Regions from separate parts of the Thiomicrorhabdus indica genome, predicted to be linked through region 1. Evidence: predicted binding sites of a transcription regulator. Region 1 holds the regulator's gene; the other holds the start of a gene.
The links. Region 1 encodes FNR, which switches genes on or off when oxygen is low (the NO sensors DNR and NnrR bind a similar motif). Its sites were predicted from a motif close to TTGATNTANATCAA; they were not measured.
Positions count from the first base shown of each region.

Region 2: D9T12_RS03065 (cytochrome-c peroxidase) is a predicted target of FNR. The motif match lies at 3,633-3,646, and genes of this name have one in related genera.

Region 1 is NZ_CP033040.1:1,986,409-2,002,792, forward strand. Features, by position in the region: gene D9T12_RS08775 (EAL domain-containing protein) at 1-2,601, shown strand, start outside; gene D9T12_RS08780 (hypothetical protein) at 2,685-2,969, opposite strand; gene D9T12_RS08785 (LPP20 family lipoprotein) at 3,048-3,710, opposite strand; gene D9T12_RS08790 (hypothetical protein) at 3,736-4,041, opposite strand; gene D9T12_RS08795 (hypothetical protein) at 4,106-5,305, opposite strand; gene D9T12_RS08800 (penicillin-binding protein activator) at 5,482-6,963, opposite strand; gene pepN (aminopeptidase N) at 7,009-9,702, opposite strand; gene pal (peptidoglycan-associated lipoprotein Pal) at 9,837-10,370, opposite strand; gene fnr (fumarate/nitrate reduction transcriptional regulator Fnr) at 10,702-11,454, opposite strand; gene D9T12_RS08820 (PfkB family carbohydrate kinase) at 12,055-13,257, shown strand; gene rlmB (23S rRNA (guanosine(2251)-2'-O)-methyltransferase RlmB) at 13,405-14,139, opposite strand; gene rnr (ribonuclease R) at 14,240-16,384, opposite strand, start outside.
Region 2 is NZ_CP033040.1:748,373-764,756, forward strand. Features, by position in the region: gene D9T12_RS03055 (CHAD domain-containing protein) at 1-285, shown strand, start outside; gene D9T12_RS03060 (methyl-accepting chemotaxis protein) at 392-2,410, opposite strand; gene D9T12_RS03065 (cytochrome-c peroxidase) at 2,418-3,458, opposite strand; tRNA gene D9T12_RS03070 (tRNA-Val) at 3,965-4,041, opposite strand; tRNA gene D9T12_RS03075 (tRNA-Leu) at 4,076-4,162, opposite strand; tRNA gene D9T12_RS03080 (tRNA-Asn) at 4,255-4,330, opposite strand; tRNA gene D9T12_RS03085 (tRNA-Asn) at 4,387-4,462, opposite strand; gene D9T12_RS03090 (adenylyltransferase/cytidyltransferase family protein) at 4,736-6,244, shown strand; gene D9T12_RS03095 (sensor histidine kinase) at 6,348-8,237, opposite strand; gene D9T12_RS03100 (response regulator transcription factor) at 8,364-9,050, opposite strand; gene D9T12_RS03105 (DUF4347 domain-containing protein) at 9,238-13,905, shown strand; gene D9T12_RS03110 (hypothetical protein) at 13,981-15,081, shown strand; gene queA (tRNA preQ1(34) S-adenosylmethionine ribosyltransferase-isomerase QueA) at 15,256-16,317, shown strand; gene tgt (tRNA guanosine(34) transglycosylase Tgt) at 16,320-16,384, shown strand, end outside.

The DNA.
Region 1 (16,384 bases):
AAAAATAAAACCGTTCTATTGGCGGGTATTACCGGCAAGCCGACAGATTACACAAATGAAGACACCAATATCGTTCAAATCATTGCCAACCAAGCTTGGCAATTGATTAAAGATCGCAGAACGCAAAAAGAGATTGAATCTGAACAGAAAAAATTTAACAACCTCATTCATAACCTAGGGGATCGATATGTGGTTTTCTCACACAATGGTCAACAAGGCATCCTCAACTTTATTTCAAAAAATGTCTTTAATTTATTTGGCATCCACCAGCAGGAATTAATCAATACACCTTGGTTTCAAACAATCCAGTGGAAACAGGAATCCATTAATTTAGCCAATCAAGAGCTCAAACGGCTTGCAAACATGGAAACCACTCATTCAACATTCAACATGGAATTTCTTCACCCTAAAAAAGGCAATCGAATAATATTTATTGAACAACATGGTGTGTTTGATGATGGAAAACTAATATCCATTGATGGATTTGTCACCGACATTACTGAAGAGAATGAACAAAGAAAAAAACTCAATCAAGCAGCCTTGGTTTTTGAAAAATCTAATCAAGGAATCATTATTACAGACTCTAACAATCGTATTGTCCGCGTAAACGAACGCTTTCAAGAAATTACCGGCTACCATAGTTCGGAAATTATTGGCAAAAACCCAAGCTTCTTAGGCTCAGGTAAACAAAATGGGCAATTCTATAAAAAACTTTGGGAAGATTTACTCAAAGATGATTATTGGCAAGGCGAATTATGGAATCGAAGAAAAACTGGAGAATTCTATATAGAACGACTTACGATTTCTATTATTCGCAACGAAAATGGTGATATTCAACAATATCTTGGTTTAATGTCCGACATTACTCAAGAACGTACTCACCAAGAACTATTGGAAAAAAGAGCAAACTTCGATGATCTAACCGGCTTACCTAATCGAACACTCCTTACAGACCGTGTTAACCAGAGCTTGGCTTCAGCCCATCGCCATAACGAATATTTAGCTATTTTGTTTATTGATTTAGATGGTTTTAAAGAAATTAACGACCAGTTTGGGCACCCAGCAGGCGATTATCTCCTTCAAAGCCTTTCACAAAGATTTTTATCAGAAGTTCGTAATGAAGACACCGTTGCACGAATTGGCGGTGACGAATTTGTTATCGTGCTCAACCGAAATGCTAATGAACATGATTTTGGAATCATCGAAAAGCGATTACTTAGTTCAGCCTCTGCTGGTGTGCCCTATCAAAGTCATTCTCTTAAAGTATCTTGTAGTATTGGAAGTGTTCATTACCATCCTGACTATGATATTGACATCGGTTCAGAAAGACTCATTCGTCTTGCAGATCAGGCCATGTTCCAAGCCAAACAGAAAGGTAAAAATCAAATTTTTACCCATCAATGGGAAAATAATGAATTAAAAACAGCGTTAAAAAAGGCATTTAAGAAGAAAGAATTTCATTTGTACTACCAACCCAAAGTGGATTTTAATTCTGAAGAACATATCTGTTTTGAAGGTCTCATTCGCTGGATCGATCCAGATAAAGGCGTTATTTCTCCAGCTGAGTTTTTACCAGCAATAACTCAATCGGGGCTAGAAATTGAACTCGGAGATTATGTTCTACAAAAAGGTTTGGCATTTATAGAAATAATGGCGCTCCAAGGGATAAACATTCACCTCAGTTTAAATATCAGCGGTTTATATTTACAGCACCATCAATTTATTGAAAAACTAGTCGTTCTTCTGGCTGCACACCCAAATATTTCACCGTCACAAATCACTCTTGAACTTTTAGAATCCTCTGCATTAGAAGATTTATCAAGAATTTCGGAACAAATCATGTTGAGCCGAAATCTTGGAGTGAAGTTTGCCATTGACGATTTCGGAACAGGTCACGCATCATTGAATTACCTCAAACACCTGCCTGTCAATGAGTTGAAGATTGACCAAGAATTTACACGCGGACTATTTGAAGATCCAAACAACTTGAGTATCCTTGAAGCAACTAAATCTATGGCAGAAGCATTTAACTTATCAGTGATTGTTGAGGGCGTGGAAACTGAGGAACATATTGCACTGCTTATTAAATATGGCTTCAGCAAATTACAAGGCTACGGCATCGCTCGTCCTATGCCTGAAAATGAGGTGTTGGAATGGATTAAAAACTGGACGCCGTCCAACAAATTAAAAACGATTTCTGAAGTCTCTTCTCAAGAAAAAGAAACACTCAAAGCAGAAATGATGTTGTTGTCTCACCTCAACAAAATTATTCACTTTATAGAACTACCGGCAAGTGACATTGAAAACTCAAGCCAAGAAAGTGACTCATTATTTACAACCCTCATGCTAACCACTAATGAATGTCCTTTTGGACGATGGCTAGACATTCATGCTCATAACATATTAGATGATACTACCCTTGAAGAGGTTTATTCTATTCATGAAGAGCTTCATGCACTTTACCTCGATATAATCGAAAGCAAAACGGCAAATAACCCCCAGTCCATGCAAGAGAAAATTAACCGGATGCATCATTTGAAAGAAAGCTTAATTAACAAAATTAACCACCACTTCAAAAACGAATCCATCGTTATTCAATAATTTAGTTAAAGAAAATAAAAAACGCCATCACGCTTAAAGCAGGATGGCGTTCTATCGCTTCCAAAGAGTATCTTTCAATCCATCTATGGGAATGCATACCGCTTGTCAGTTTTCCCCTGCTTATTGCCTTTCTGCTGCTTCAACAACTGGTCTAGCTTAGCTTCCAAAGCGTGAACTTTGGACAATTCATTTTTAACAAGACTACTTTGAGCTTGATAATCCGACTTGAGGCTTTTCACAACCCTATCTTGTTTCGCGACTTTAGATTCAAGCACTCGCACCCGAGTACTAATACTGGCAGCAAGGACTTCATTCACGCCAAATAACGCAATAAAGCAAGCAACTATAATTTTTTTTCGAGTAAACATATTCCACTCCTAATCACGGTTTTCTACCGGCCGGTAAAGCTCACAAAATTGAACATTACCGTCGAAACCGAAGATCATTTATCGAAGCGTACGAAAACGGTACATAGATTCAGGGTCAACGGCAACTTCTTCTTCATCGCCCGAATAAACAAACGCTTTTTCAAAGAATTCTTTGTCGACATAAACTTCAAGTACGGTTTCGTAGTTATTATCTGCCATTGGAGTCACGCTGACTAAGCGCGCGCCACGAACCACTGCATTCACTCTAGCTCTGAAGCTATCATTTTTTGCAGTCAATGTAGCAACCGACGTATTAGAGTCAATTTTGATACCATAGATCTGTTCAGCCAATGAACGGTAAGCATCCAATTTCGAACTACGTATTGCCATTAGACGGCGTTGACCTGGCGTGTAGGCTTGATAAGTTGACTCTGCACCATAGCCAATACCGGTAATTTTTAGCAATTCCGATTTTTTAGGTTTTGGTTTTTCAACATAATGCACCTCCTTGACCACTTCTTGATCAGGCTTTTCAGCAATTGGAGTTGATTTTGGTACTGGTTCATTGCAGCAAGGCTCATGAACGGCAACTGGCTGAGGGGCAACCATTTGAACCGCTGGTGGTGGAGAATAACGATCCTCCACAACAACATATTTAGGCTCAGAGCCCCCCATTGACGAACAACCTGCAAGCGCCAAACTTGCCATGACAGTTGAAAGAATTAGATTTGACTTTTTCATGGTCTCTCTCCTCAATATAAATCGTTTAACGACAACCTGAAACACGTGCTTGACAAGTCGGCACTGCTTTAACTGGCTTCGCACATCTCATGTCAGTCAGGTAATAGTTATGACAAGTTTGAAAATGTGTTGGCATAATGCAAGTTGAGTAATAATCTGGCTTTCGAATATAAGTCCGATTAACCACTCCTGACATTTCCACCGCTTCATAAACCTTCGCTTTTGCCCAAGGAATTGGACGCTGTTCATAAGGCTTAGAACAGCCATTTAAGATGGCAACGCCTAACAAGACGCTTACCAAAGTAATCCGTTTTAATGTTGATTGGTTCATAAAATTCCCTATTCTCAATTCTTCACAGGCACTCAAGTTTTGTCATACATCATGTTGCCTTGAACTATGGATAACTTCCCTGTCCGCCTTGATCGTAGAACCCGTCATTTGGGCCATATTGATAAGCTCCATGGCCTTTATTTTTTTCCGCTTGTTTTTGTGCTTTTAATTTTTCTGATTTTTCAGCTAACATTTCTTTTTCAACCGTTTTGACACTTTTTAGCATTTGCTGTTGTTGAGTCTGTACGGCTTTAAGGCGTTTTGATAACTCATTAATTGTTTTCTGGGCCTTAATTAATTTGTAATTCACAGAACTGACCTTTTTAGTGATTTCTGAATTTATCTCAACATTCACTTTTTGCGGCTGAACGGGGGCTGCGACCGGTGCTGGAGTTTGTACTTCTGCAACTTGCTTAGGCGCTTCTTTGTTCAACCCAAGCGGATCAATAACACTTTGATTAGCGACTTCAACAGCAGGCGCATGCTTCGATAAACCGGCAATATCCACCGCCAACTGTTCAATCTGAAAATTAATAGCATCGACTTTTTTCTCTAATGAGTCTGCGGCTTCTGTATTGGCCTTGGCAATTTCTGCATTCAAATCACTACTAACCTTAATCGATTCAAACAAAGTTTGGTTTTCTTCTGAAATCCCCGCAGATGAAGCAGAAAGAGCTCCCCAAGTAGCAATTCCGATTGCGGTTAGCAGTAATACAATACTGATGGATCCAAAAATAATAATAAGTTTTTTGAGCGTATCCATTTCTTCCACCGTTAAGTCATTCGATTGTTTTGATTGCGCAGATTGTCTCTGCGCGAGTTTTCTTTCAAATTCATCGTCCGGTTCAACTTCCGGTTCTTGTTTTTTTTCTTGCAATTTATTTTCTGTCACTCCGGCAGAAGATAGCGAAGTTACGGATTCAGGGAGATCTTCCGCTGGTGCTTCTGCCATATCTTCTACTGGAGCTTGCGTCACTTCCTCAACAGGAGGTTCCGTCACTTCTTCAGTTACTTCTTCAGGCTCAACTTCTTGAGAATTTTCTAACTCCGAATCAATTGAATCCAAATCGAATTCGTCGACAGAGGGCTTTTCATCTGCTGGTGTTTCGTTAGAAGCCTCCTCAACTGCGTTGTCCGAATCTGAGTCTTCAATATCCGGCACAGCATCTTCTAGATCTTCATCCACATTCCACTCTGCCTCATCAAGCAACGCATCTATGCTGTCAAGATCATTCGGATCAATAGTGTCTTCTGGGTTTGCCACTGGCGACCTCACAAGAATGGGTTAGAAAAAAATCGGCTGCAAGTTAAGCCTTTCACAAAACACAGGAATTCTACTAAAAGCCTTATTGCCGCTTCGAGTATGGTTTGTGGGTATTTTGGCAAAATGCCATAAGCACTAACGGCAAGAGATGGGAATAGTTAAATTAAAACGATTATTTATCGCGATTCAACTGGCAATATTTCTTGTTTATCTAACCAATACATCGATGGTAATAAATAAAACCGACCATCTCTATTTGCTTCAACTTGTCCGTTTTCGGTCATTAACAACCAATCTTTCTGAGATAAGAACTCAGCTTGATTGACTATTTCTACCGCCACCTGACCTAAAGCATAAAAAATGCCAGTTTCAAAATTATCCTCAATCGCTTGATCTAAATACGATTGATACAGATACTGAGGAAGCAACCCCATTGTGGATTGCCAACTATGAAGATAAAGATTTAAATCTCGAACCTGAATCGTTCGCGAAGGAAGCCAAATGTGTTCCACTTGACCTAAACCATGAAATTTAAGCAAAGGCGCCACTTGAATCGACTTTGCAGGAGCTGCAAGACTAATGACAACCTGGATATCTTGGCGAGCCCGACGCTCAGCCTCAATCGGCTGGCGAACAATACGCTGTAAAACAGTAGCTCGATTTTCAGAGTTCGAAACACCACTGGCTTCTGAAAAACTTTGACTAAAGTTATTACCAATGGTGTAAGACATTAATTGGCTATTTGGCGAATAGTTTTGCCATTGAATCGCCAAATCATCAGCAAGTTCTTTGGCTTTTTTTGTATCGTCCATGAGCACAACAGCATGCTCATATTGGTGATCAGCTAAATACTTTGCCAACTTTCTGACACTACCTAAAGAACTTGGCGAAAGCGCTTTTTCATACGAAAAGAGTGTTTGCTCAACATCGTTAAAATACAACGTCGGAATTCCGGTATCGAGTCGATGCCAATCATCAATTATCTCTTTTTGCAAAGGCCCGAAAATAAACGAGGGATTTGAACTTCTTAAGGCTTCCCAGAGCCTAAAAACATTGGGATACGCCATGGTATCAAAGCGGACAATCCGACCTTGATAGCCATAAATTTGTAAAGCCTGATTTAGGCTTGAGAACAATTGTTGACTAACATTGGTATATTTCCCAGTGAACGGCAAAACGACGGCAACAACCGCATTTGGATCCGACATTGGAAACTCAAAGGCTTGTTGAAGCCCGAAAAACTGTAAGATTTGGTTTGGTTGAAATGCATTCAATTGTCCTTTCAATTCATTAAACCGCTCTTGAAATCCTGGAGGAAGCTGAAAACCCTCCAGTTCTTCAAGGTAGTTCTGCAAGCCTTTTAAATCGCTATTCTGAAGTGCTAGTTCCGCTTTCAACATCAAGATTTCAAGATCAATTTGATTGATTTGTTGCTGAAGTTCAGTTTTATTATTTTCAGAACGAGAATCTTCAGAATGTGCTGAATTTTTACGACTTGCGGACGAGTCTTCTTCCGTCGGCTCCCCAAAAATAAAAACGGGAGTTTCTTCCATCCATTCAAAGGCAAATGTTGCCGGTGATAAACAAAGGCTTGCCACACCTAGCCCTATTACATTCAAGGTTTTAACCCAGTTTTTCCATAGCCGCTTACTAGACATAATCTGACCTTTACCTAAAATCGATGAAATCGAAATAACTGAGCACTAAGATTTGATGGTTTTTGAGGCAATCTCAAACACATCTTTCGAAAGCCCTTCTTTTGCCAAAATCGACTCTACAGCTTGTTTCATCAAGTTTTGACGTTCCCCCGCATAACGTTTCCACTGAGTAAACGGCCCCATCAAGCGCGAAGCGATTTGAGGGTTTAACTCATCCAGCTTCTTAATTTGTTCAGCCATAAAGGCATAGCCAGCCCCATCAGCCTGATGAAAGCTCATCCAGTTATTGCGAGCAAACACGCCTAACAAGCTACGCACACGATTTGGGTTTTTAAAGCTGAAATCTGAATGTTCAAGCAGACCTTGGGCTCGCGAAAGCGCTTTTGAATCATGGATTGATGCTTGCAGACTAAACCATTTATCCAACACTAACGGATCACCTGACCAACGCTGATAGAAATCCTGCAAACGTTCATCCAAAAAAGCATTTTCTTGAAGACTCAAAGCTTGCAACGATGCTAAAACCTGATTCATATTTGCCTGACAATCATATTGTTTAGCTGCCAACTCAGCTTGATCTGGCAAATAAGCCAAATAACGTAAACAAACATTTTGCAGCGATCGTTTTGCCATATCACTTTTGTGATAACGATAACAGCCAATGGCATTTAATTCAGAATTCAATTGATCATAAATCTCTTTTAACCGGCCGGTAAAGTTTTGCGCTAAGGCCGTATGCACAAATTTATGAGCTTCCAGCACGGCATCCACATCAATTTGTTCGAATTGCTCACCAATATAGGTTAAATCAGGTTGAGTCAAAGTCATCGCAATCAGACTTTCAGAAGTCTCTTTTGTTTCCAATAAGACCTCAAAAGCTTTTGCATAAACAGGATTTAAACTCGGTGTTTTTCCACTTTGAATTGCTGCAACGACTTGCTTAATGTTTCGCAATGCCAAGGTTTGCATCGACTCCCAACGCACAAAAGAATCCGAATCAAAACTTGCCAACGCCGCTAAATTTTCGTCCGAGTAGTCGTAATCAAGAATCACCGGTGCTGAAAAACCTCGCAATAAAGAAGGTATTGGTTTTTCACTTACTCCTGTAAATTCAAAACTCTGTTCCAGCTCTGTCAACGAAATCACAACCTCATTTTTATTACCTGTAGGCCTAACTGCTTGATCATTACTTGCAAATGCTAAAGATTCACCGGCCAGTGTTTGCTCCCCTTGAGCAGAAATAAACCCGATTTTGAGAGGAATCAGTAAGGGCGCATGTTCCTTGCCTAACAGCTCCAAATTATGCAGAGTTTGTTTACAGTGCAAAGTGTAAGTTTGAGTTTGTGCATCATACTCATCACGAACTTCTAACGTTGGTGTTCCTGCTTGAACGTACCAATTATGCATTTGGCTTAAATCCACGCCATTCGCATCCGCCATGGCATTACGAAAATCTTCAACACGAACGGCTTGACCATCGTGACGTTCAAAGTAAAGTTTCATCCCCTTCTGAAACCCTTCTTCGCCCAAAATAGTATGGTAAAGTCGAACCACTTCAGCACCTTTTTCATAGACCGTCATGGTGTAGAAATTATTCATTTCAATGTAGGATTGCGGCTGAATTGGGTGTTGCATTGGTCCTGCATCTTCTGGAAACTGAAAACTACGTAGGCGCTTAACATCCTCAATGCGCTTCACCTCAGGACTCAGCATATCCGCAGTGAATTCTTGATCACGAAAGACCGTCAACCCTTCTTTAAGCGTCAATTGAAACCAATCACGACAGGTCACGCGATTACCTGTCCAGTTATGGAAATACTCATGCGCAATCACCGACTCAATCCCTTCATAATCAACATCGGTTGCGGATTCAGGCTTAGCCAAGACAAATTTCGAGTTAAAGACATTCAACCCTTTGTTTTCCATCGCCCCCATATTGAAATCATCGACTGCAACAATCATATATATATCTAAGTCATAAATCAGACCAAAACGGTCTTCATCCCACTTCATTGACTTTTTCAAAGATTCCATTGCATGATCGCATTTATCAATATTGCGAGGCTCAACAAAAATTTCCAAATCTATCTCTCGGCCATCGCCCGCAATAAACTTATCTGCAATTTTTTCGAGATTTCCAGCCACTAAAGCAAACAGATAACATGGCTTTTTAAATGGATCCTGCCAAACAGCATAATGTTTACCGGCCGGTAAATCGCCTGATTCAATTAAATTCCCATTCGACAATAAGACTTTGTTATCCGTTTTATCGGCAATAATTTTGGTGGTAAATGTGGTCAACACATCAGGACGGTCAAAATAGTAAGTAATATTACGAAACCCTTCTGCTTCACACTGCGTGCAATAGTTGCCACTTGTGCGGTACAACCCTTGTAAAGCCGTATTTCCCTGCGGATTAATCTGAGTGGTAATTTGCAATTTAAATGGTTCAATCGGCACTTGTAAACGCAGCCCTTCTGCATCCACTACACATTTTTCCAAAACGCCTTCACCGTTCAAAACAACCGAGATGAGCTCAAGCGATTCACCATTTAAAAACAATTCAATTTCAGAACCTTCCAATCCTTGTCCTGCTTGAGGTGAAATCTGCATTGTATTTGTCACTGTCGTCGCTTCTGGTTGCAGTTCAAATTGCAAATAAATCGAATCTACTGAAAAACTTGGGGCTTGATAATCTTTTAAAAAATTTTCGACCGGTGAGGTTGCGTTAGCTTGCATAAAGGTGCGCTCTTAGTTTCTTATGGTGATAGAGAGTTAAAGTTTTAGCTATTTTAGACAAATAAAAATCGACTAAAACGCAAAAAGCCCCACAATCGCTTGTGAGGCTTTTTTTATTAAAATTCAGCAATCAATTAGTAGTTGAATTCTGCACGACGATTTTTCGCCCAAGCAGCTTCGTTATGAGCTGAATCGACAGGTGAATCTTCACCATAACTGATGACTTCAATACGAGAAGCGGCAATACCTTCGGCAATTAATGCATCACGAACAGCATTCCCACGACGCTCACCCAGTGCTAAGTTGTATTCACGTGAACCACGTTCATCACAGTGGCCACCAATAGCAACCGTTGCATTGGTATCTTTTGTCATAATCAAAGCATTCGCACGAATCGTTTCAAAATCATCTTGAGTGATTTCAGAACGGTCGAATTCAAAGTTAACAACTTTTCCAGCCGCAAACGCTTTCAATTCTTCAAGCGTCATATTCTCAATGTTAGTTTCTACTGCAGCTTCCACTTGCGTTTTTGGAGTAATCTGTGGCAACTCTACCGCTTGCTCCGCTTTTGGTTCTTCAACTTCGGAAACGGTTGTACACCCTGTCATTGCCAACGCTGCACCAACAAATGCTACTGCAAATAAATTTTTAATACGATTAACTTTCATAAATTCCCCTAAAAAGATTCAAAATTTTCTCAGCTAATATACAACATTGAGCATAAAAATAAAGTTCAAACCGAAATTAGACCTATTTTTTGCATAAAAAAACCCGACCATAAAATTATTAGGGTCGGGCAAGCGGGCTACATTATGAAAAGCGTTGAGGAAACCTTTAAAAAACACTCAACGTTTCACAACTCAAATTAAATCACAGACAAGACTATTACGAAATGATTGACATCAAGTTTTAAACACTTGCGTATTTTTACTTAAAAACTAAATCAAGAGGGACTAGCATTCTAAATATAACGTTTTAAACAAGAACTGTGAATAAGACCTAAGCCGTCTCTTTTTTACATTCGCCACATGTGAATGAATTAACACCCGCTATTTGCATTAAAGTTTGCGCATCATGGATCATGACTTCTTTTTTCTTCCACGTTACGATTTCTTCGGTATTAAATCGCGCCAAAATACGGGAAACCGTTTCAGGCGTTAAGCCTAAATAAATCGCCACATCTCGGTGCAGAATACTTAATCTAAATTCGGATGATGAGTACCCCCTGTTTCGGAAGCGTTCTGCCATATTCCACACAAATTGCGCAACACGCTGATCCGCGTTGCGTTTAATCAATAACTCCGAATGCATACGACCATCATTCACTTCCTTACTCATAACAGTCAATACTTGCTGATTCAAAAATGGAATTTCACTTGATAGATTTGTCAACTCTTGATAAGGCAAGTTACAGATACTGGTAGTATCCAACGCAATTGCATTCATTTGATGTGTTTTGGTAGCCAGCGCATCGATGCCGAGAACATCTCCAGGTAAATAGAAACCATGGATAATTTCCTCACCAGTATCGGTAAATGAATAGAGTTTTATAACACCTGCCCGAATTGCATACAAAGAGCTAAACGGATCTCCTGATTCAAACAAGTGTTGGTTTTTCTTCAATGGTAACTTTCTCTCAACAATCGTGTCGAGCCGGTCCACTTCGTTACGCGTAAGTCCGGTTGGAAAACAAATTTTCTGTAGGCCGCAATTATTACAGTTCACATTAAATGCCGATTTCATCTCTGTCATGACCACCAACTTCAAATTCCTTTTTGATTGAAATCAATTATATCGGTTTTACTTTTCCGGTTCATTAGGCTTTATAGAATTTATGTACCGAATATTCTTATGAGTAGATTAACAACAAAACTACGGAAAATCACTTATTTTTTGATTTTGATTAATTTTTAGGCAATTTAACCAAGTGACTGTTATTACAGAGATTGCTAAATATTTCTGACAATTACTCACAGAGTTATCCACAGCTTTTGTGGAAAAAACGACAAACCCCTAGCGCGACCCAAGACATATAAAAAAACAATAAAAACACAGAAATATCAATAACTTATAAAGGTGTTTTTTGAAACTTTATTTCCATAAATATTTTTTTTAGGCAATTTTATATTTTTTCAAAAAAAATTATGCACCGATTGCTTGTCAAGACTTGAAAAATTATTTTTTGCTATTTTTGAGTAAAAAATCTTCGAAATAAATTTAGCTTTTGACACAAAAATCAACGAAGTTATTTATGCTAAAATTCTGCAGATTTTGGAAATTGTATTTTTACCGGCCGGTAAAGTCTCTAATTTTTCAACCACTGATACGTAATGTGAATGAGTCGAGGAAACTATGGCGAAAATCTTGGGAATCGGAAATGCAGTTTTAGATACCGTTTTAACAGTTGATCGATACCCGTCTGAAGACCAAGAGGTTCGAGCGCAAAAACGCCATTATCAAGTTGGTGGAAATGTAAATAACTCTTTATACGTTCTTCAACAGCTCGGCCATGAAACTGCAATTTGTTCAACCATTGCAACAGATCCTGAAGCAAAGCTTCTGCAAACTGGAATCCAAGAGCGTGGCATAAGCTGTGAGTATCTCCAAAAATTCATCCAAGGACGAACGCCCAATTCTTTTGTTGCATTAAACGCTCACACTGGCTCAAGAACCATCGTCCATTATCGAGATTTACCAGAAGTTAGTTTTGAGCATTTTGCCAAAATTGAAGTGGAAAATTATGACTGGCTTCACTTTGAAGGCCGTAACCTAGAAAACCTTCCTGGCATGATTAATATCGCCAAAACATTTTTGAGCCATCAACCCATTTCACTTGAAGTAGAAAAACCTAGAGAGGGTATTGAAGAGCTCTTTTCGCAGAGCAACCTCATTATCTTCTCTCATCATTATGCCAATGCTAAAGGCTTTGAAAGTGGCGAAACACTCTTAGTGGAAATACAAAAAAATTCGCCCAATACAAACTTAGTCTGCACATGGGGAGCTAAAGGTGTTTGGTTTTTACCGGCCGGTGGGAAAGTCAGCCATATCGCCGCGAAAAAAGTTCACCCGATTATCGATACTTTGGGTGCAGGTGATACCTTTAATGCCGCATTGATTCATAAATTACTCGAAAAATCTTCACTGGAAGCGGCTTGCGAATATGCCAATGAACTAGCCGCAAGTAAGATTCAAAAAGTGGGTCTGGATGATATTTTGAATACCCGTGTAGAGAACCGCCCTATTGCGAACATCAAAAATGTCACCAATGCTCGAACGACCAATATCCCTATGCAAGGCCGTCATGACATTGTCCTCATCAAGTTAAACAATGAAATTAAAGCCTATGAGAACAACTGCCCTCACCAAAATGTACCATTAAATGAAGCTTACAAAATAGATGTGAACCCATTTGAAAATACCATGAAGTGTTCCGTTCACGATGCATTTTTTAAAATTGAAGATGGCGAATGTATTGATGGCCCGTGCTTGGGTGAGCATTTGACACCAGTCAGTATACGCGTCGATGATGCGGGTGATATTTATCTAGCGGAATAACCTTTGTAATCAAGAGTCTCAACAAGGTATCTTGCTGTTCATCTCTTAGTTACAAAGATATCCAAAAAATACATCCATTTAGGCTTCGCCTTCGGCGACCCGTGCCTCAAACATTTTTAAACTAAGCTTTGAATGTTTTTTGCAAAATTAAAGATTGTTTCGTTGACGAAAAACCTCGTAAAGCGTTACGGCAGTGGCGACTGAGACATTCAAGCTCTCGACCACACCTGTCATTGGAATGGCGGCAATATGGTCACAAGCTTCACGCGTCAGTCGACGCAGTCCACTACCTTCTGCTCCCATAACAATTCCCACCGAACCTTTGAAGTCTTGAGTGTAGATGGTTTGATCCGTTTCGCCAGCAAGCCCGGTCAACCACATGCCTTGCTGCTGCATTTCTTTCATAGTCCGCACCAAATTCGAAACCACGATTAACTTTACGCTTTCAGCCGCGCCACACGCGACTTTACGTACTGTCGCATTCATCCCTACCGATTGGTGTTTAGGAATAATGACCGCATCCACTCCGACTGCATCTGCGGTTCGCAAAATTGCACCTAAATTATGTGGGTCTTGTACTTCATCCAAAAAGACAAACAGAGGCTGATCGGCTTTTTCTAAAATCGCGGGCAAATCTGATTCGGTTAAATCTTTCTGCTTAGCAACTTCCGCCATAACACCCTGATGAGTGCCATCCAATGCATTGAATGCGGATTTGGCAATCAACTGAGGCGACAATCCCAAGGACTTTGCCTGATCAAATAAAGACTGTTGGCGCTTGTTCAACTTACCTTTTTCAAAGCTCAAGCTATAAATCGCTTCTGGCGATTGTTTAATAAATTTCTCTACCGCATGGAGTCCAAAAATCACATCACGTTTCATAAATAAATCTCATATTGAATGTCACAGAAACTAAAAACTCGGCACAAGACCGAGTTTTGCGAGAGGCTATCTCAATGTCAAAAATTACACCCCACACCCATTAGGCATTAGATCGAGGTGCTCGCGGTTTACCACGTTTTTTTCCACGGTAATAACGTTTTTTACGCGGCTTGCGCTTTGTCTCTGACTCATCCGAATCTGCTTCAGAATTATCATCTAAGGCCTCTCCATTATCGGTTTCAACATGCGGAGTTAAGCTCTCAATAAAGCGTAAATCGACTTTTCGTTCATCCAGATTGACTTGTGCAATTTGAACTTTCAAACGATCACCCAAACGATAAACCTTACCTGTACGCTCACCTTTCAAGCAGTGACGAGCATTATCGTAATGGAAATAATCTTCACCTAGCTCAGTGATATGAACCAAACCTTCCACATACAACGGATCGATTTCAACAAACAAACCAAAGTTTGTCGCAGCACTAACAACCGCTTCATATTCTTCACCCAAGCGGTGCGATAAGAACTCACACTTCAAGAAAGTGACGGCATCACGGGTAGCCTCATCTGCTCGACGTTCCGTAGCAGAACAATGCTGCCCCATAACATCCATTTTGGCTTCATCGTACATAAACGGTTTGTCGTCAGATTTTTCCCAAACATAACGAATCGCGCGATGAACCAAAAGATCCGGATAACGACGAATTGGAGAGGTAAAGTGCGTGTAGTTTTCGTAGTTTAGACCAAAGTGCCCTTTGTTGTCAGACTGATAAACCGCTTGATTCATTGAGCGCAACAATACTGTTTGTACCAGATGCTCATAAGGCTGGCCGGCTACTTTCTCTGCAACCTCGGCAAAGTCATGCGCGGTTGGCTCATCACCACCATTTAAGGTCAATCCAAAGTCACCTAAGAAAGTACGCAAGTTTTTCAACTTCTCTTCCATTGGGGACTCATGGACACGATAAACAATCGGTACTTTATGCCATTTCAGGAAACGCGCAGTGGCAACGTTGGCCAACAACATGCACTCTTCAATTAATTTGTGCGCATCATTACGAACCACCGGAACAATCTCTTCGATTTTGCGCTCATTATCAAACACTATACGCGTCTCAGTGGTTTCAAATTCCAGTGCTCCACGCTCAGAACGAGCTTTTTTCAGAATCTGATACAACTCATTAAGCGCCTCAATATTTTCCAATTGCTCGGCAAATTGCTCACGATATTCACTCTCAGGGTTGTGAATTAAATCATTCACCTGTGAATAGGTCATGCGCGCTTTTGAATTCATGACCGCTTGGTAGAATTGAGTACGTTCAATTTTCCCTTCGGGATCAATGGCGATATCTGCAACCATACATAAACGGTCAACATGCGGATTTAACGAACACAAACCATCGGAGAGCTTTGATGGCAACATTGGAACCACACGTTGAGGGAAATAGACTGAATTCCCACGCTGGTAGGCTTCCTTATCAAGTTCTGTTCCAGGTTTGACATAATGAGATACATCGGCAATCGCAACCACCAACTTCCAACCTTTTTTACGACGTTTGGCAAACACCGCATCGTCAAAGTCTTTCGTGTCGGCACCATCAATCGTGACCAATTGCATCGCACGTAAATCTTTACGACCTTCCAAGTCAGCTTCAGTGACTTCATCACCAATCTTGGCCAATTCCGCCTCTAACTCCGGCGACCATTCATTTGGAATGCCATAGGCATGAATTGCTGAATCAATCTCCATTCCAGGGGCCATGTAATCCCCCATCACTTTGATGATTTTTCCAATAGGTCCGGAACGCTTGGTCGGCTGATGCAAAACTTCAACCAAAACAACCTGACCTTCGTTCGCATCCATCAAACCATCTTGAGGGATAAAAACATCTTGGCTGATTCGATTATTATCTGGACGTACCCAAGCCAAACCATCCTCATGGTTTAAACGTCCCAAAATCTCCTTGGTGCAATGCTCTGACACTTCAACAATTGCGCCTTCAAGGCGACCACGTCGATCTTCTCCGATAACCGATGCAATGACCTTGTCGCCATGCAAAATTTTATGCATCTCTTTTTCAGACAAGAATAAATCTTTGCCACCTTCATCTGGCACCAAAAAACCGAAACCATCAGGGTGCCCCATGACGGTTCCTTTAATCAAATCCATTTTCTTCAAAATGCCAAATGCTCCTCGACGATTACGAATCAATTGCCCATCACGAACCATTGCCTTTAAACGACG
Region 2 (16,384 bases), 1.2 Mb from region 1:
AAACAGGTTCATAAGGTGCGTTTAAAAATAAAACGACTGCGTTATCAGCTGGAGCATTTTTATGTGAACCAAGAGCAAGCATTGGAGTTAACGACCTATCTGCAAGATGAGTTGGGTAAATTTCAAGATTTGTGTCAAGGAATGAAATGGCTGAAGAAATACTTGGACTCGGATAAAACGCGATTAAAGTCTATTCAGGAATTGCTGCAAAGCCGTAAAGATAGCATTCTGCAATCAGTGCGCAAAACGTTGCACAAAGACTATCGAAGAGTTTCTTTACGTTAAGGCTGTGTCGTCTTTGAAAGTTTTTTGAAAGGTTACCGGCCGGTAAAGAATTGTAAGTTATACTGGCCGGTGCAAAATGATTAATCTGAGATTAAATTTGTGCAGTTCATAGCTTAAATGAATCAACCATTTTGTCTAGGGAGGCACTGGCTTGCGAGATATCGCGAATTTTTTGAACGGTGTTTTCAATATGTTGACCGTTTTGTGAGCTGATGGATTTGGCATCATTCACAGAGTGCGAAATATCTTGCGAAGCTTGGCTTTGCGCATGGCTTGCCTGAACAATTTCGCTGACAGAGCTTTCGAGATCGGTGACTTTGGTTTGAATGTCTTCTAGTGAAGTTTTTACCGAATCGACCAAGTCCACACCGGCTTGCACTTTTTCATTTGAGGTGGAAATTAGTTCTGAAATTTCCTTGGCTGCATCCGCAGATTTTCCAGCAAGCGTGCGAACTTCGCCAGCCACGACGGCAAAACCTCGACCTTGCTCACCTGCTCGAGCTGCTTCAACAGCGGCATTCAATGCCAAAAGGTTGGTTTGGAATGCAATTGAATCAATCAAATTGATAATGTCGTCAATTTGTGAAGAGGATTGTTTGATTTCATCCATTGCTACGACCATCTGTTGCATCACTTCAAGACCTGTCGATAAACTTTGGGCTTGTTGGCGCGTAATTTCATTTGCATGTTGCGTGCTTTGAGTTGTGGTTTGAATCATTTCTACGGTATTGGATACCGTAGAAATGGTAGCGTCCAAGGTTGATAATTGCTGACTAGAACCTTTTGCCATATGGTTGGAAATATCCATAACCGATGAAATTTCTTGTTCAATGATGTCTGATGCAGAAGCAACTTGGCGAATCAGATTTGAAAGGTTGCTCAAAGAAGCGTTCAAAGCATTTTGAACTTGAGCCAATTCACCTTCATAGTGTCCTTTCATCTGCGTAGATAAGTCACCTTGAGCCAAGCTTTCTGAAACATAGCTCATTTCTTGGATATAGGCTTGGAGTTTGTCGAGCGTGCTGTGAACCGAGTCTTTCAAGGTTGCCAATTCGCCTTGGAAATCTTGGTCGTTCAAACGATGACCAAATTCACCGTGTGCAACGGCTTCCATTAAAACTTCCATACTGTGAATCGCAGTTTGCAGTTTTTGGGTGTTTTCGGCAGATTGTTTTTGTTGAGCGGCAATTTCTTGTTGTGCAATTTCTGCTTCTGTGACTTTTTCGTCCGCAATGCGTTTTTGTTCATCCAGCTCAGAAAGCTTGACTTCTAAATCCTGGTTGGCCAAAGCGGTAGCTTTGGTTGAGCGGCGAACTTGAATCATGAGAGTAATAACTAGCCCTAACATTAATAGTACAAGCGCAATCAGGGTGTTGGTGAGTGTCAGAATCAGTTCGTTTGTAGTTGTGTAAATATCGTTATAGGTTTGTTTTGATGCTTTAATGCTTTGTTCAATCGCGGATTGACTAATTTGATCAAGAATCTGGTTGACCTGTTGATGATATTCCAAAATTAAATTGACATGAGTTTCAAGAATGTTGAAATCGGCTTGACTGACATGTTGCTTAAGTTTATTGAGCGTTGAAAGGACTAGCAAAATGTCTTTCGGCTTAGTTTTGGTGTTACCAATTAAAAAAGACTGCATTTGCGTTTCAAGGTAATTGAAGAGCTGTTTCATCTGCATGGTTTTTTCGGCAATTTTGTATTCGCGAACCAATTCAGGGAAGTAGCTTTTCGAGTTGTTTAGCAGAGAGTTTACACGCGTGAACTCAATGACTTGGCTGTCTAGCATTTGTGTGTCTAAAGTTAATTGTTCAAGTTTTGTGTGAAGGGCCGTTTGCTGTTCTTCATCCAAGTAGCTTGGCATGTATTGCATGGCTTCAACTTGACGATTCAGTTGCACTAAATTCGATTGAACAAAGTCGTAGTGGCCAACACCTCCTTGACCGGCTTTATAGGCATTTTCAGCGGTTCGTAGGAAGAGGATCTCAATTTTAGAAAAACCGTTAATGTATTTGTCGTGGTGCACCGCATTAATGTTTGGTTTGACGAAGATAATTGTCAATACCGCTGCAATCACTAACGTAATCAAGCCAACAAGAATATTATTGAATGTATTTTTCATTGAATGATTACTCCGCTGGTGGGGCTAAAGGGGTCACATCCAGTTGACCGGATAGACTGGTTAAAAACTCTTTAATATACAAACGATCTTTGTCAGGGATTTGTCGACCTAACTGATTGAGCCCCATGATATTGATGGCTTGATCGAGTGTTTGTGCACTGGCATCGTGAAAGTAGGGTGCAGTATGTTCAACATTGCGTAATGTTGGCACTTTAAATACATTGCGATGATTCTCATTTTGTGTGCGGTTGAATAAACCTCTATCAACGTTGCGTTCGTTATTTTGTTCATCGTAGTAGGATTTGAGTGCTCCGAATTTTTGCATCATGTTCGATCCGAAGTTCACTCCTTGATGGCAAGCGACACAACCGTAGCTTTGAAATAGCTCATAGCCTCTTTTCTGGTTTGCGGTGATTGCATTGTCATCTCCTTTGAGATAAGCATCAAAAGGAGCTGGAGTAATTAGGCTACGTTCAAATTCGGCAATTGCATCGGTGACTGTAAACTTGGTAATGCCTTGTCCTGGATAAATTTCAGAAAACATTTTTTGGTAGCTATTTACTTCTTGAAGGCGAGCCAAAACGTTTTCCCACTTAGCGCCCATTTCAATTGGGTTTTCTACCGGCCCCTCTGCCTGTTCGCGAAGGTGTTTAGCGCGACCATCCCAAAATTGTTTGAAGTTAAATCCGCTGTTTAGTGTTGTTGGAGCGTTGATCTCACCTTTTTGCGCATCAATCCCAATTGATACGGGCATATTGTCATCACCGCCAATGGCTAGGACATGACATGAAGCACAGGTCAGTTGGCCATTTCCTGATAGTCGGGTGTCATGATATAGGTGATTGCCTAAATTAACCTTGGCTTCATCTAGATTTAACTTAGAGGCATCCGGCAAAGGTTGGTTGTATTTTGTTCGAGATGTATTGTCGGCAAACGATAGTATTGTTGGTTCATCGGCAATATTGTTGTATTGGGTAAGTTGAGTATCACTATTTTGACAGGCGCTGAGCGTTAAAATAGTGATAAATAGTGCGGTGAGTCGAATCATGAATGAGCCTCTTCAAACGTATTATTGTTATGTGCTAAGTACCAGTCACTTTGTTTCAAAGTATTTCCTGACTGATGACTATCAGTTTCTTCAAATTGAACAAAAGCAATTCAAAGGCCAACAGGCCCAGATGAAAAGTTTGCATAATCTTCTCAATTCGTGGCGCTGGGAGAGGTGATTTAAATCAAGCACTTGCTCATTTGTGGTAAAAACCTCTTTTTACCGAGTATTTGAATCTGAGCTAATAGAGGAAAGCTTCTTGAAGCAGGAGAGTTTATCTGGTGTAAGTGAGTTTACACTGATCATTGTTTTGAGAGTGCCGAGTCTATAATGGCTTGGTTTAGCGAGTTTTGGATTGTGTCTAAAGCTGCGTTGCAAAGGTGTTATTTCTAATGTACTTCGAGTTTTAGAAGTTTTAGGTTGGATTTAGAATACTATATGTATCTATTGTATTTAGATATGTATAAGAAAAATATAGGTGCTAATGATTATTAAGCAATAAAAATTGGTACGACCGAGTGGATTCGAACCACCGACCCCCACCATGTCAAGGTGGTGCTCTAACCAACTGAGCTACGGTCGTACAATATGCAAATAACTGAGTTATTTGTAGGAAATGGTACCAGAGGTCGGACTCGAACCGACACGCCATTGCTGGCAAGGGATTTTGAATCCCTCATGTCTACCAATTTCATCACTCTGGCAAAGTTGTGAAAACCATGACATTTTCACAGATATTAAAGTTTAACAACTTTAAGGAATAAAAAAGCTAAGCAAAATGCTTAGCTTTTAAATATGGCTCCCCAACCTGGACTCGAACCAGGGACATACGGATTAACAGTCCGGTGTTCTACCAACTGAACTATTGGGGAATAGTTTTTCTCTAAGTTGAGAAAGGTAAAGTCATAAATAAACTTTACCTGAAATATGGCTCCCCAACCTGGACTCGAACCAGGGACATACGGATTAACAGTCCGGTGTTCTACCAACTGAACTATTGGGGAAAAATAATTCAAAACATCTGTCTCAAATCATTGGTGCGTATTATATTGAGGCATATCTTCAATGCAAGTATTTTTTTGAAAAAGTTTGTGTTTATCAGTTTATGACTGTTTTGTCTGTTGTTCTAGAGGCTGAAGACTTCATTTATCAATAATCTTTGAGATTGGTTTAAAGAGGATCCAGAAAAACGTTTTACTTTTATGCTTATGCTAAACTCGTTGGATAGGGGGCTTTTTTCAAAGATTGAGTTATGTTTCTAACTAAGAATATTGGTTATGCAATTACAAAGCACACTGCAACAGCAGGTTAAGTCTGCATTGAAGGCTTTTCATAGCCAAAATTACGATTTAGCGGAGCAACGCTTTAAGGCTATTGAGAAAGAACATCCACATCTTGTCATATTGCCAATTTATTTAGCGCAAATTTCGTTGGTTCGAGGCAATGCCACAACATGGATTACTCCGCTTGAAGGTCTTCTGCAAACTAACCCCTATCTTACTGATGCTTATTTTGTTTTAGCACAGTGTTATCAAAAGGATAAGCAATTACTGAAAGCTAGTCAGCTTTATCATCAAGCACTGAGCTATTTGTCGTTATCCACTCTTGCAGATAAACCACAACTCGATCCTCAGTTTAATATGGCTGGAAGTAGTGAGTGGAATTTAGAAAAGGCAACGCAAACCCTTTGGCAAACCTTAGCCTTGTTGGCGCAAGCAAATATCCCGGCTTTTCCTACCTCAGGAACGCTACTGGGGTTAGAGAGAGAAGGGCAGTTGCTTCAGAATGATAAAGACCTTGATATTGGCCTTGACTGGTTGCTTATGGAACAAGCGATTTCAGAGCTTCGGCGACATGGTTGGAGAGAGGTTCAAGGTTCTTATGGTTTAATGAATCCGCGGTGTATGCAAAGCTCCAACGGTATTGTTGTTGATCTATGTGGCTTTGCGACTGAGGAGGCTACCGGTCAAACCGTGTCAGGTTTATGGATTAAAGAGGTTCCTTTTGAGTGGAATCGAATTACTTATTATCCAAAAATTGAACTTCAGCCCAAAAGTCTACCGGCCGGTGAGGTTTGGTACTTAAAAAATGCGCACGATTTTTTAACTGCGCTCTATGGTAAAGATTGGCAGACACCTGACCCCGATTTTGACACGATTATTTGTGCAAAAAACTTAAAAGATTTTTCGCCTTTAATGCAATGCTATGCCTATTCTAGATTGTATAAACATCTAGAGCAAAATCGTCCTCACAAAGCGCAGAGGTTGATACAAGAAATCCTCAATCATCACCCACAAGACGGTTTAATGAATAAATTATCGGATCAGCTAAAAAACAATGATCAAAACCCAACTATTACTTCTATTAGAGTGCTGGCAATGGGCTGTTTTGATTTGCTGCACGTAGGACACTTAAACTATTTGAATTTTGCAAAGCAACAAGGCGATGAATTAATTGTTGGACTTGCTTCGGATAATTTCTGTCAAGAGAGCAAAGGTCAACGCCCATATATTGATCAAAAGCAGCGACAAGCGCTCGTTAATTCTTTGAAAATGGTGGACGAAACGCATATTCTGCCAATGCCTATGGCGAATACTATAAAAGCCGGCGAATGGATGCAGCAGTTGGGTATTCAAAAAGTCATCTGTGGACAAGAGTGGCAAGGGTCTGAAAAATGGCAGGCGTTGCAAACCTCTTTGGCAGACAAAGGTGTTGAGGTTATTTACGCGCCGCATACTCAAGGGATCTCCAGTACGCTGATCAAACAGCAGGCTATTAAACCATAGACCCTCTAACGCCTATTTAACGGACCCAAATCTCCAATAAGGTTGCCAAATAAATAAGTTATAAAAGGAGGCATAAAGCCTTATTTTTAAGCAATTTAACTTGTTAATGAAGCTTATGTTTTTTTATTTGTTTCTTTGTTTCTTTATTTTGTAAAGTGACCGTAAACATTGCACCGCCTTTAATATTTTTTGCCAAGATCTTGCCATGAAGCTTAGGAAGTAAAAACTCTTTTGCCAAATACAAGCCAATCCCTGTTGATGAAGATGCAGAATGGCTTTTTTCAAAAATAGCATCCACATTTTCTTCAGCAATTCCTCCTGCATTGTCCATGATTTGAATATAAAACTTCGTTCCGGAGGCAAAGATTGAAAGCGTTAATTCAGGATTTTTTACCTGTCTTAACTTAAAGACATCAATTGCGTTTTCAAAAAGAATCATCATTAAATTCGTAAAATGGTTTTTCTGTAATCGGAGCTCTATGTCCTTTGGCCCTTCAATCGTAATTTTTAGGTTAATCTTTTCAAGTTCTAATTTAAGCAATTGCGCAACGGATAGGATTTCATCATGAATATTGACGTGGGTGGCGGGTTTGTCGATCTCTTTATAATGCGCTAGGTAATTTGAGGCGGTCTCTTTCAAGTACTGAGTATTGTTTTTAATTTGTAGTAAATTTTCATCAATGATTTTGTCTAGATTCTGGTCACGAAACTCTTTGGCCACTTCAATATGGTTGATTGAGTTGTAGATATTATTCACCGGTGCTTTCCACTGGTGGTAGATATTGATCACTGTTTGACCTAAAAATGACAATTTTGAGTAGTCTTCTAACATGCTTTTTTGTTTTGCATTTTCTTGCATAACCAAGCGCGTCTTATAAGCCAAGGCAAATGAAAAAAGAATGATTTCAGCAAACGAACCGGCAAGATTAAGGTATCTTGTGAAATAGTTGTACTCAATCACTCCGCTATACAGCAACCCAAAGATGATGATTCCTGATGCAAAAAAACTTTGCGCGATGATATAAAAAATCGCTATTTTATTTTTTCTTCGGTACAGCATGATCGCAATGAGCAAGGTTACAAATGGCAAGAGAATCATGAGGATCGACACGATAGCGATAGGGATTGCCAACTCATACAGTCCGATAAATCCGAGTAGTAATAAGAACCCTCCCATGATTACTAGGAAAGTCCCTGCTTTCGGGTAGTATTGTTTAATGTTTAATAGCTTGACGCTGAACAGGGTATGAAAAGCAAGCCATAAAATATGACTGATGGCAAAGTTACGAGATTCTTCAACCGAAGCAAAACTGTCTAAGGGATAAAGGGCATTATGCTCAAGTTGGGCTATGGCATAAAAAAAGACGAAGCCGATATAGAGCAAATAATGACTGTCTCGTATCGAGAAGTACAGAAACAAATTGTAAAGAAGTAATGCAGCAATCGCACCGAAATAGAGATGAAGCAAGCTGGTTTTAATACTTTTATATTTCTCTAATTTTTTTTCAGTAAAAAACACCGCTTTAAATACATGTTGATAGGGCGTGTGGACTTTTATATAAATGTCCTGAGTTTGATTAGCGGCTAAGGTAATGTCGAGTTCAGGATGGTCTCTTGTGGTTGAACCATTTTTGATAACTGACAAGCCATTGTGAAGGTTGTTCACCAATTTATTATTTTCGACAACAAAAACTTCAACCTCCCAAAGATTGGGTTCGGTGATAAAAAAGGTTCGAGTTTGTGTTTCTTGACTGTTGTTTTGAATGGATGTGCGATACCAGATATTGCCGATTTTGGCTCCTAAAGCCACGCTATTGGTTATTGGGATGAACGCTTTAATATCTTGTATCTGCTCAAGGCTGAGCTTACCGGTTTTATCTTGGAAATACCCCATTTCAAAATTTTCATAAGAGCTGTTGCTGTCATGAATCACCACTGTCGCCTTTGAGACGGATGTGAACAGCAAAAGAGCAAAGAGAATAATCAGTTTCATGACGTAAAACACTACCTGTGAGTGGTGAGGAGCTACCCAAAAAACTAGAAAGTCGCGTTTAGAAAATTTCACACACCGTCTTTGCGTCACGGACTCTAGAGGAGTGAGCATTTAGTTTTGAGTGATCTAAGGTGCTTTTTGGCTGTATAGATAGCCAAAATCTTTCACATTTTGAATAATGTCGATACCGAGTTTCTTTTTCAGTTTATGTACTTGGTTCACCAAAGATTTATGGGTGCAATCATCGCCAATCAAATCCATTAAGTTCTCATAGCAAACCAGTCTATTTTCATTATTGAGCAACATTTCTAATATTTTAAACTCACTGGGCGCCAAAGTGATGATAGCACCTTTATTGATTAGTTTTTTAGTGCTGTAGCTATAAACCAACTCATCACTCAACCGCTTTTCTAAGCCGCCTTTATCTTCAATCCAGTCCAACACTTTATGAAACAATGATTTTAATTGGTCTAGAGAGTAAGGTTTCACTAAATAATTAACCAGTTGCAGTTCAATCGCATTAAACAGTTTTTCTTTATCGTCGTAAGAACTAATGATGACCGCAGGAATTTGTGAGTTCACCTTCCTAACTTCCTTCAAAAAATCGGCTCCATTCATAATGGGCATATCGTAATCCACCAACAATACATGACATTTGCCTTGTTGAAAAATATCCATGGCATCACTCGCACTGGTTGCGGTATAAACTGCGCCGAAATAATACCTTAGAATCTTGCCAAGCTTTTCACAGGCCTGAGGATCGTCGTCCACATAAAGTACGTTCAAGTTTTTCAATTGAGTTAAATCTTTCATTACTTCTTTGTATCACATCAAAACCACTAAAAAACCACCAAGCCTGGTTATTTTTAAAGTTGTTTTTAATAAAAGCATTTTTTTCAATTATTTTGCCCATGGTGGTTTGTTGGTGGTTTTAGTTTTTTATGATTCTCAATAGAAAACCTTTAAGGGGTATTTTCGGTATTATCAGAGGAACGATGAAATGACTCAAGCTCACCAATTAAGCCAACCAAGTAAATCAAGCCAAGTCGCCATTATTGATCAATCCATTAAGGACTATCAAACCCTTGTTGCCAGTGCAACTGCCCAAGGCCTAGAAGTGAAGCTTATCACCCCACAGAGGGATGGCTTTGAACAGTTGGCTGAAACCTTAACCGGCCGGTCAGATATTGACGCACTGCATATTATCTGCCACGGCCGCCCCGGCCAACTGCTTCTGGGCGAGACGGGGATCGATACCGATGACTTGATTCATCATGCCGACAGCTTGCGCCAGATCGCCAGCACACTCGCGGACAATGCCGACTGTCTGATTTATGCCTGTGAGCTGGGGCAAGGTGTGGAAGGTGCGGTGTTTCTGAATACCCTGCAGGACTATATCGGTTGTTCGGTCGCCGCCGCCAGCCACAAGGTCGGCCATGCTGATTTGGGCGGTGCTTGGGCGCTGGATATGACTTTGGGAGCGGTGCAAACCCCGATGATCAAGAGCACCGAGTGGCGAGGGGTGTTGGTCGGTGCGCCCACCTTATTGACGGCTGAGTCAACACCGGCTGACGGCGGCACTATGAGCGATGGCTCGGCTAATATTGTGCTTAAATTTAGTGAGGCGATGACTTTTCCCTCAGACTTTAGTATCAAACCTTTCACTATATTTTTATATAAAGGTGGTCAGCAGCTTTATTGGTTTCTACCTAAACACAACGATGATTTAAATCTAGAAGTTTACGATCCAAATGAAGATATGAGTGAATTTTTGGACGGTGGCTACATAGATTCCACTGATCAAAGCTTGATGGTTCTAAATCCGCCTGCAAATCTGGAACCGGGAGAATACTACATCAGAATAGATAACCAAGATGCTCCAAATGCCTTAGTCGGTCAGACCAGTGGTCTAGCACTGGCGGATATCAATATTACCGACCCAAACCCCTTTAACTTCACCGTCGGCACCGCGAACGACGCACCAACCATCACCGGCGCACCCACCGATGTCACCGTCACCGAAGACACCCTATCAGACATCGATTTATCGGCGATTGAATTTGCCGATACCGATGGCGATCAACTCACCGTCACCATTACCGCATCGGACGGAACCTTTGCAGCACCGGCGGATGGAGCCAATATTGGTTCGGGAGTGACCGAAAGCTTGAATGACGGCTCCGGCAGCAATGTGATTACGCTGGTAGGATCAGCAGCGGATATTAACACCTATCTGGATACCGCTTCTAATATCCAATACACCGGCGCAGAAAATGCCAGCGGCGACAATGCGGCTACGATCACGATTGCCGCCGATGACGGCAATGGCGGAAATTTAGCATCCAACCCAACGGTGAATATTGATATTACCGAAGTCAATGATGCACCGACTTTAACGGCGACGGCAAGCAATCCAACCTTTACCGAAGAAGGTAGTTCAGCAAGTCTATTCAGTGCCGCGGCGGCGGATTCTATTGAAACCGGACAAACCTTTACTGAGCTGACCCTGACAGTCACCAATGTGTCCGACACCACCGAAAGCCTCACTCTGGATGGCAGTACGGTCAACCTGACCAATGGTGCGACCGGCAACACAGAAACTAACAATCTGAGCTATAACGTGTCAATCAGCGAAGGCACTGCGACGGTTTCACTGACTAACGGCAGTTTAACCGCCGAACAACTGCAAACCCTAATCAACGCCATCGCGTACAGTAACAGTGATCAAAACCCGACCACCGATCAAAATCGTGTGGTGACCATTACCCAGCTCAAAGACAACGGCGGCACCGAAAATGAGGGGGTTGATACCGCCAGCTTAAGCCTTGCCAGTACCGTCACTGTGGAAGCAGTCAATGATGCACCGGTTTTGGATGCGAATGAATCACCCGCGTTTTCTGATCTGCTTGAAAATGCCGCCGCTCCTGTGAATGGCTCAACCTCCAAAGCCGTGCTGGTCAGTGATCTGCTGACAGGAGCCAGTGATGCCGATGGTAATTCACTGGGCATGGCGATTACCGGTGTTAACGAAAACGGCAGCTTGTATTACACCACCGATGGCGGCGCAACCTGGACAGAACTCACCGCAAGTGTTTCAGAAACATCTGCACTGGTTTTGGCAGGCGATGCCAATAGCTATCTCTATTTCCAACCTAATGCCGATTACAGCGGCGAGCTCAACGATGCTATCAGCTTTAAAGCTTGGGATGGCACAGATGGCTCCACCGCTGGCCAGCTCGTGAATACTCAGGGTGGCGCATTTGAGGCAAAGGATTTTAGCGAAGATTCGCAGGCACTTTTTGTTGAGACACTGGGCAACTTTGCGTATATCTCTGTTGAATATAACGGTGGCGCGATTGTTGGCTACGATGTCAGTAATCCAAATCTTTTTCAGTTTGACGGGTTTGAAATACTCGGTGGTGCAGGCTTGGCGATTGCGAATAATCTAGCTTATGTCACCTCAGGAACAAAGCTTAGTGTGGTTGATATCAACCGAAAGATAGATGGTAATGCCTATTTCCCTTTGGGTGATAGTCTAGATCTTGGCTTTACCGCAAGCAGTTTGGTGATTGGCGATGTCGAGTCGATGCCGGCTGATCCCACCGGTGATCCCAATGCTCAGAATGAGATTATTACTAAAGCATTTGTAGTCGATCCAACTGGCAAAAAAGTCACGGCGATTCAGGTAACCAGCGACAAAGATAACCCTGTCACTATGACAACGACGGGCGCAGTTAACTACACTGTCAGCGGTACGCCAAATCATGCCGATCTATCCGCTACACATTTGTTTGTGGCTGATGGCAATGGCATTGCCGTGTTTGTTACAACTCCCAGTGGTTTTGAAGTTTCACCTTTACAAACCTTTACCACCACAGGAATAGCCCATGCCGTCAAAGTGGTGGGTAACTATGCTTATGTGGCAGATGGTGCGGAAGGTCTGAAAATTCTGAATATTGCTGACCTTGATAATATTTCCGAAGTCGGCAGTGTCGATACCAACGGCACCGCAGTGATGCTTAAAGTGGTTGAAAACACCGTCTATCTGGCGGATGCCGATGCCGGAGTACAAATTATTGATGTCTCCGATCCGACTAACCCAACCATCAGCCACACGATTGACACGACAGGAAGCGTTAAAGATGTGGCATTTGCCAACGGTACTCTTTTTGTTGCCGACTACGGCAATGCCTTCCTGTCCTATACCCAAGGGGAAAATACCGCTTTTTCAAGCGACAGTGATATGGTCAGCTTAACGGTGTTTGAAAATAGCCTTCCAACTGGTGAAGTGCAAGTTGAAGGGACGGTTCAACAAGGCCAAACGCTTACGGCCAGCAATACTCTTGCGGATGAAGACGGCCTAGGTGACATCTCTTATCAATGGTTGCGTGATGGTCAACCAATTGCAGATGCCATGGGCGAAACCTATGCCTTAACGTCAGCGGATGTAGGTGCGGAAATTTCTGTTTCCGCAAGCTACACGGATGGTCAAGGAACGGATGAGATTGTGACAAGTGCAGCCACAAGCATTGTGAGTGCCTTGCCAACTCCTCCGCCTCCTGTCCCAACCGAAGCGCCGACACCCGAGCCTACTGAGCCTCCAACGGAAGCGCCGACGGAAGCGCCAACACCAGAACCGACTGTTGATACAGTGGATGGCGTCACAGTAGAAACCCAAGAAGAAAGCGACGAAAACGGTAACCAAACCACAACCATCAATGTTGCACCGACAACGGATGAACGTGATGAAGACGAGGAAACTGAACACGGCAATCTAGCGGACATTCCAATCGCTTCAGATGAACAAGGCAACCCAGTGGTTCAAGTCTCGATACCAACCGGGGTTGGTTTTACCGCACAAGCGGTCACGCCTGCCACCAATGAGAATGGCGATTTGGCGACGACTTTACGTGAACTGTTGATCTCCGTCTCTGAGCCTCGTACAGAATCCGAAGAAGATCTCAACGAGATTATCCAGGAAGGCATTGATGCTTATGTGCCAACAGTTAATGACGAAGCGCAAGTCACTGTTCGCACGGTCACTTTAAGCACCGCTGAAGGTCGTGATGGTCCTGTTCCAAGTGAACCGATTATTGTCACTGGTGCAATGGGAACCGGTGAAGACGATTTGGACAATCCAGATCGTCAAGAAGCCTTGGTAATTGATGTCCGAGATTTACCTTCGGGCACAGTACTGCAGCTCGACAATGTTGAATTCGCCATTGTTATTGGCGCGACCTCCATTAATGGCGGTGAAGGTCGAAACATTGTCAGTGGAGACGGCTCCTCGCAATTTATTGTGCTAGGCGAAGCCGATGACATTCTCAAAGGCGGCGCAGGTAACGATACCATCGGAAGCCGAGGTGGCGACGACGAACTTTACGGCGGCAGTGGCGATGACATTCTCTTCGGTGGAACCGATGACGACCTAATCGATGGCGGTGTCGGAACGGACATTGCCGTGTTCGCCTATGACTATGCCGAATACAGCATTACACAACTGGAAAATACCGAAGACGGCACGCCACAATGGCAAGTCAGTCATGCGACAGAAGGTACGGATACGCTGGTGAATATTGAATATCTGGAATTCGCGGATGTGACCATTACCTTAACAGGCGAAAGTCAGATCAATGATTTTGCCACCTCTGGTCTGTTGTTCTTCTAACATCCAGCAACGCATAACAAACACCGGCCGGTAGAAACCTTACCGGCCGGTCAACTTTGAATGAGACAGAATTTTATGAAAACAACCTCAAATAACTCAAACAACCTAAACCGACTAAATAAACTCAACCTAGCCCTGTTACTAGCGCTAAGCACATCGTTAGTGGGCTGTGGCGGAGGCGGCGGAAGCTCGAATCCAGACACCCCAATTGAACAACCGGATCCAGATACCGATCCAGGCACAGATCCAGAACCAACCACGCCGGAAGCACTGGAACTCACCGCCAGCGATGCGCTAGATTACGGTGTCGCCTTCCAACGAGCCATGTACGTGTTCACAGAAACCCTACAACCCTATGCCAACGGGGATCAACCACAAGAAGTGGTTAAAGCACTGTTTTACTACCCACAAGCCGCCAAACTCGCGTATGACAATGTGATTCAACCCAATGCGGCCTGTGACAGCGGCTCGGCCACGCCACAAATGGTCGACCTCAACAGTGATGGACAAGTCACCCTTGAAGGTGAATCCATGAGCTACACCTTTAACCAATGTCAAATCACCACAGACAGTGGAACTATGCTCTTAGACGGAACCCTGCAATACGCTTACCAAGCCACTCAAACCGTCACAGAACACCAAGCACTGCTGACCTACACCCATTTAACGGTACAAACCCAAGCCGCAACCTTTGCACTGGATGGGAATCGATTATTAGAGATCAATACCAATGGTGGCCTTGTCTTAACCAGTACCGTACAAAATGGCTTAACGCAAACGGCCACCGCTGGCGATCAAAGCTCGGGGAATGCACTACAAGATGGCTACACTCAAAGCTATCAGCGCCAAGGCAATGAATGGCAATTATCCGTGACAGGGCAAAGTGTCCTGACCCAAGGCAATCAACAAGCTGTCTTAACCACCTCACAAAGCGAAGCCTTCCGAGGATTGGTGAATGGCAACCAAGACCATGAACCTTATCAAGGACAGTATCAGATCCTGTGGAACACCGGAGATATGGCACTGATGGATAAAGCGTTACAGTTCCAGAGTGTTGCGTCGACACAAGTCACCGAAGACTACCAAGTACAAATCAACTTCTTGGACGATGCAGGCAGTGACACAATCAGTGACAGCTTTACGATTAACTGGGCAGGCACCGATCCGAATGACTAAGTACGATTGAGAAAAGTCACACAGTGACATAGTTGACTCTTTGAAAGTCAATCCAAGACAACGGGGCATAAAGCCTCGTTTTGTGTTCTACCGGCCGGTAGATTATATCTAAGTGCTTGAATTGATTGTACGATTCAGCGAGAATAGCCGGTTTTGTGATTCGAGCAGAGATAAGTGAAACGCCAAGATTTCTTTTTTGATTTACCTGAGAGTTTAATTGCTCAGCAACCGGCCAAGCAGCGTCGCGATAGCCGTTTGTTGGTCATGAACCCGGATGGAACAACGTCTGATCAGTCTTTTCCTAATATCTTAGACTATATTCAACCGAACGATTTATTGGTGTTCAATAACACGCGCGTTATTCCAGCGCGTTTGTTTGGCAAAAAAGCCAGCGGTGGAAAACTCGAGTTTTTGATTGAGCGTGTTTTGGATGATAAAACACTTTTAACGCATATTAAATCAAGTCGTTCACCAAAAGAAGGCGCCAGACTTACTGTCGAGAATAGCTTTGATGTTGAGGTGGTTGGACGTCAAGATGCGCTATATGTCGTGAAAGTGGTTGATAATGATTTAAGTGCTTTGGCTTTAGTTGAAAAATTTGGTCATATGCCATTGCCACCCTATATTGAACGCGATCAAGAAGGAAAAGACGATAGAGCGGAAGATAAGGAACGCTATCAAACTGTCTATAGTGAAAAACCGGGGGCGGTCGCTGCACCTACCGCTGGTTTGCACTTTGATGAAGCGTTATTAAAAGGGATTCAAGATAAGGGCGCTCAAATTGGTTTTGTGACTTTGCATGTTGGGGCTGGAACTTTTAAGCCTGTTCAGGTTGATGATATTAAAGAGCATGTAATGCACTCTGAATATTTAGAAGTGGATGAGAAGGTTATTGAGCAAATTCATCAGACTAAAGTGAAAGGTGGCCGTGTTTTTGCCATTGGCACGACTTCGGTTCGTTCTTTAGAGAGTGCTGCGAAATATTCACCGGCCGGTGAATTAAAACCGTATCGAGGTGAAACGGACATTTTCATTACACCTGGTTATGAGTTTCAAGTTGTGGATGTTTTGCAAACCAATTTTCACTTGCCGGAATCAACATTGATTATGTTAGTGTCCGCTCTCGCTGGTTACGAGAGAACCATGCATGCTTATAAACATGCAGTGGAGCAAGCGTACCGATTTTTTAGTTATGGAGATGCGATGCTGGTGTTTCCACAGGAACAGAAGAAATAATTATGGAATTTGAATTAGATAATACCGATGGTCGTGCACGTCGCGGACGTTTAAAATTTTCTCGTGG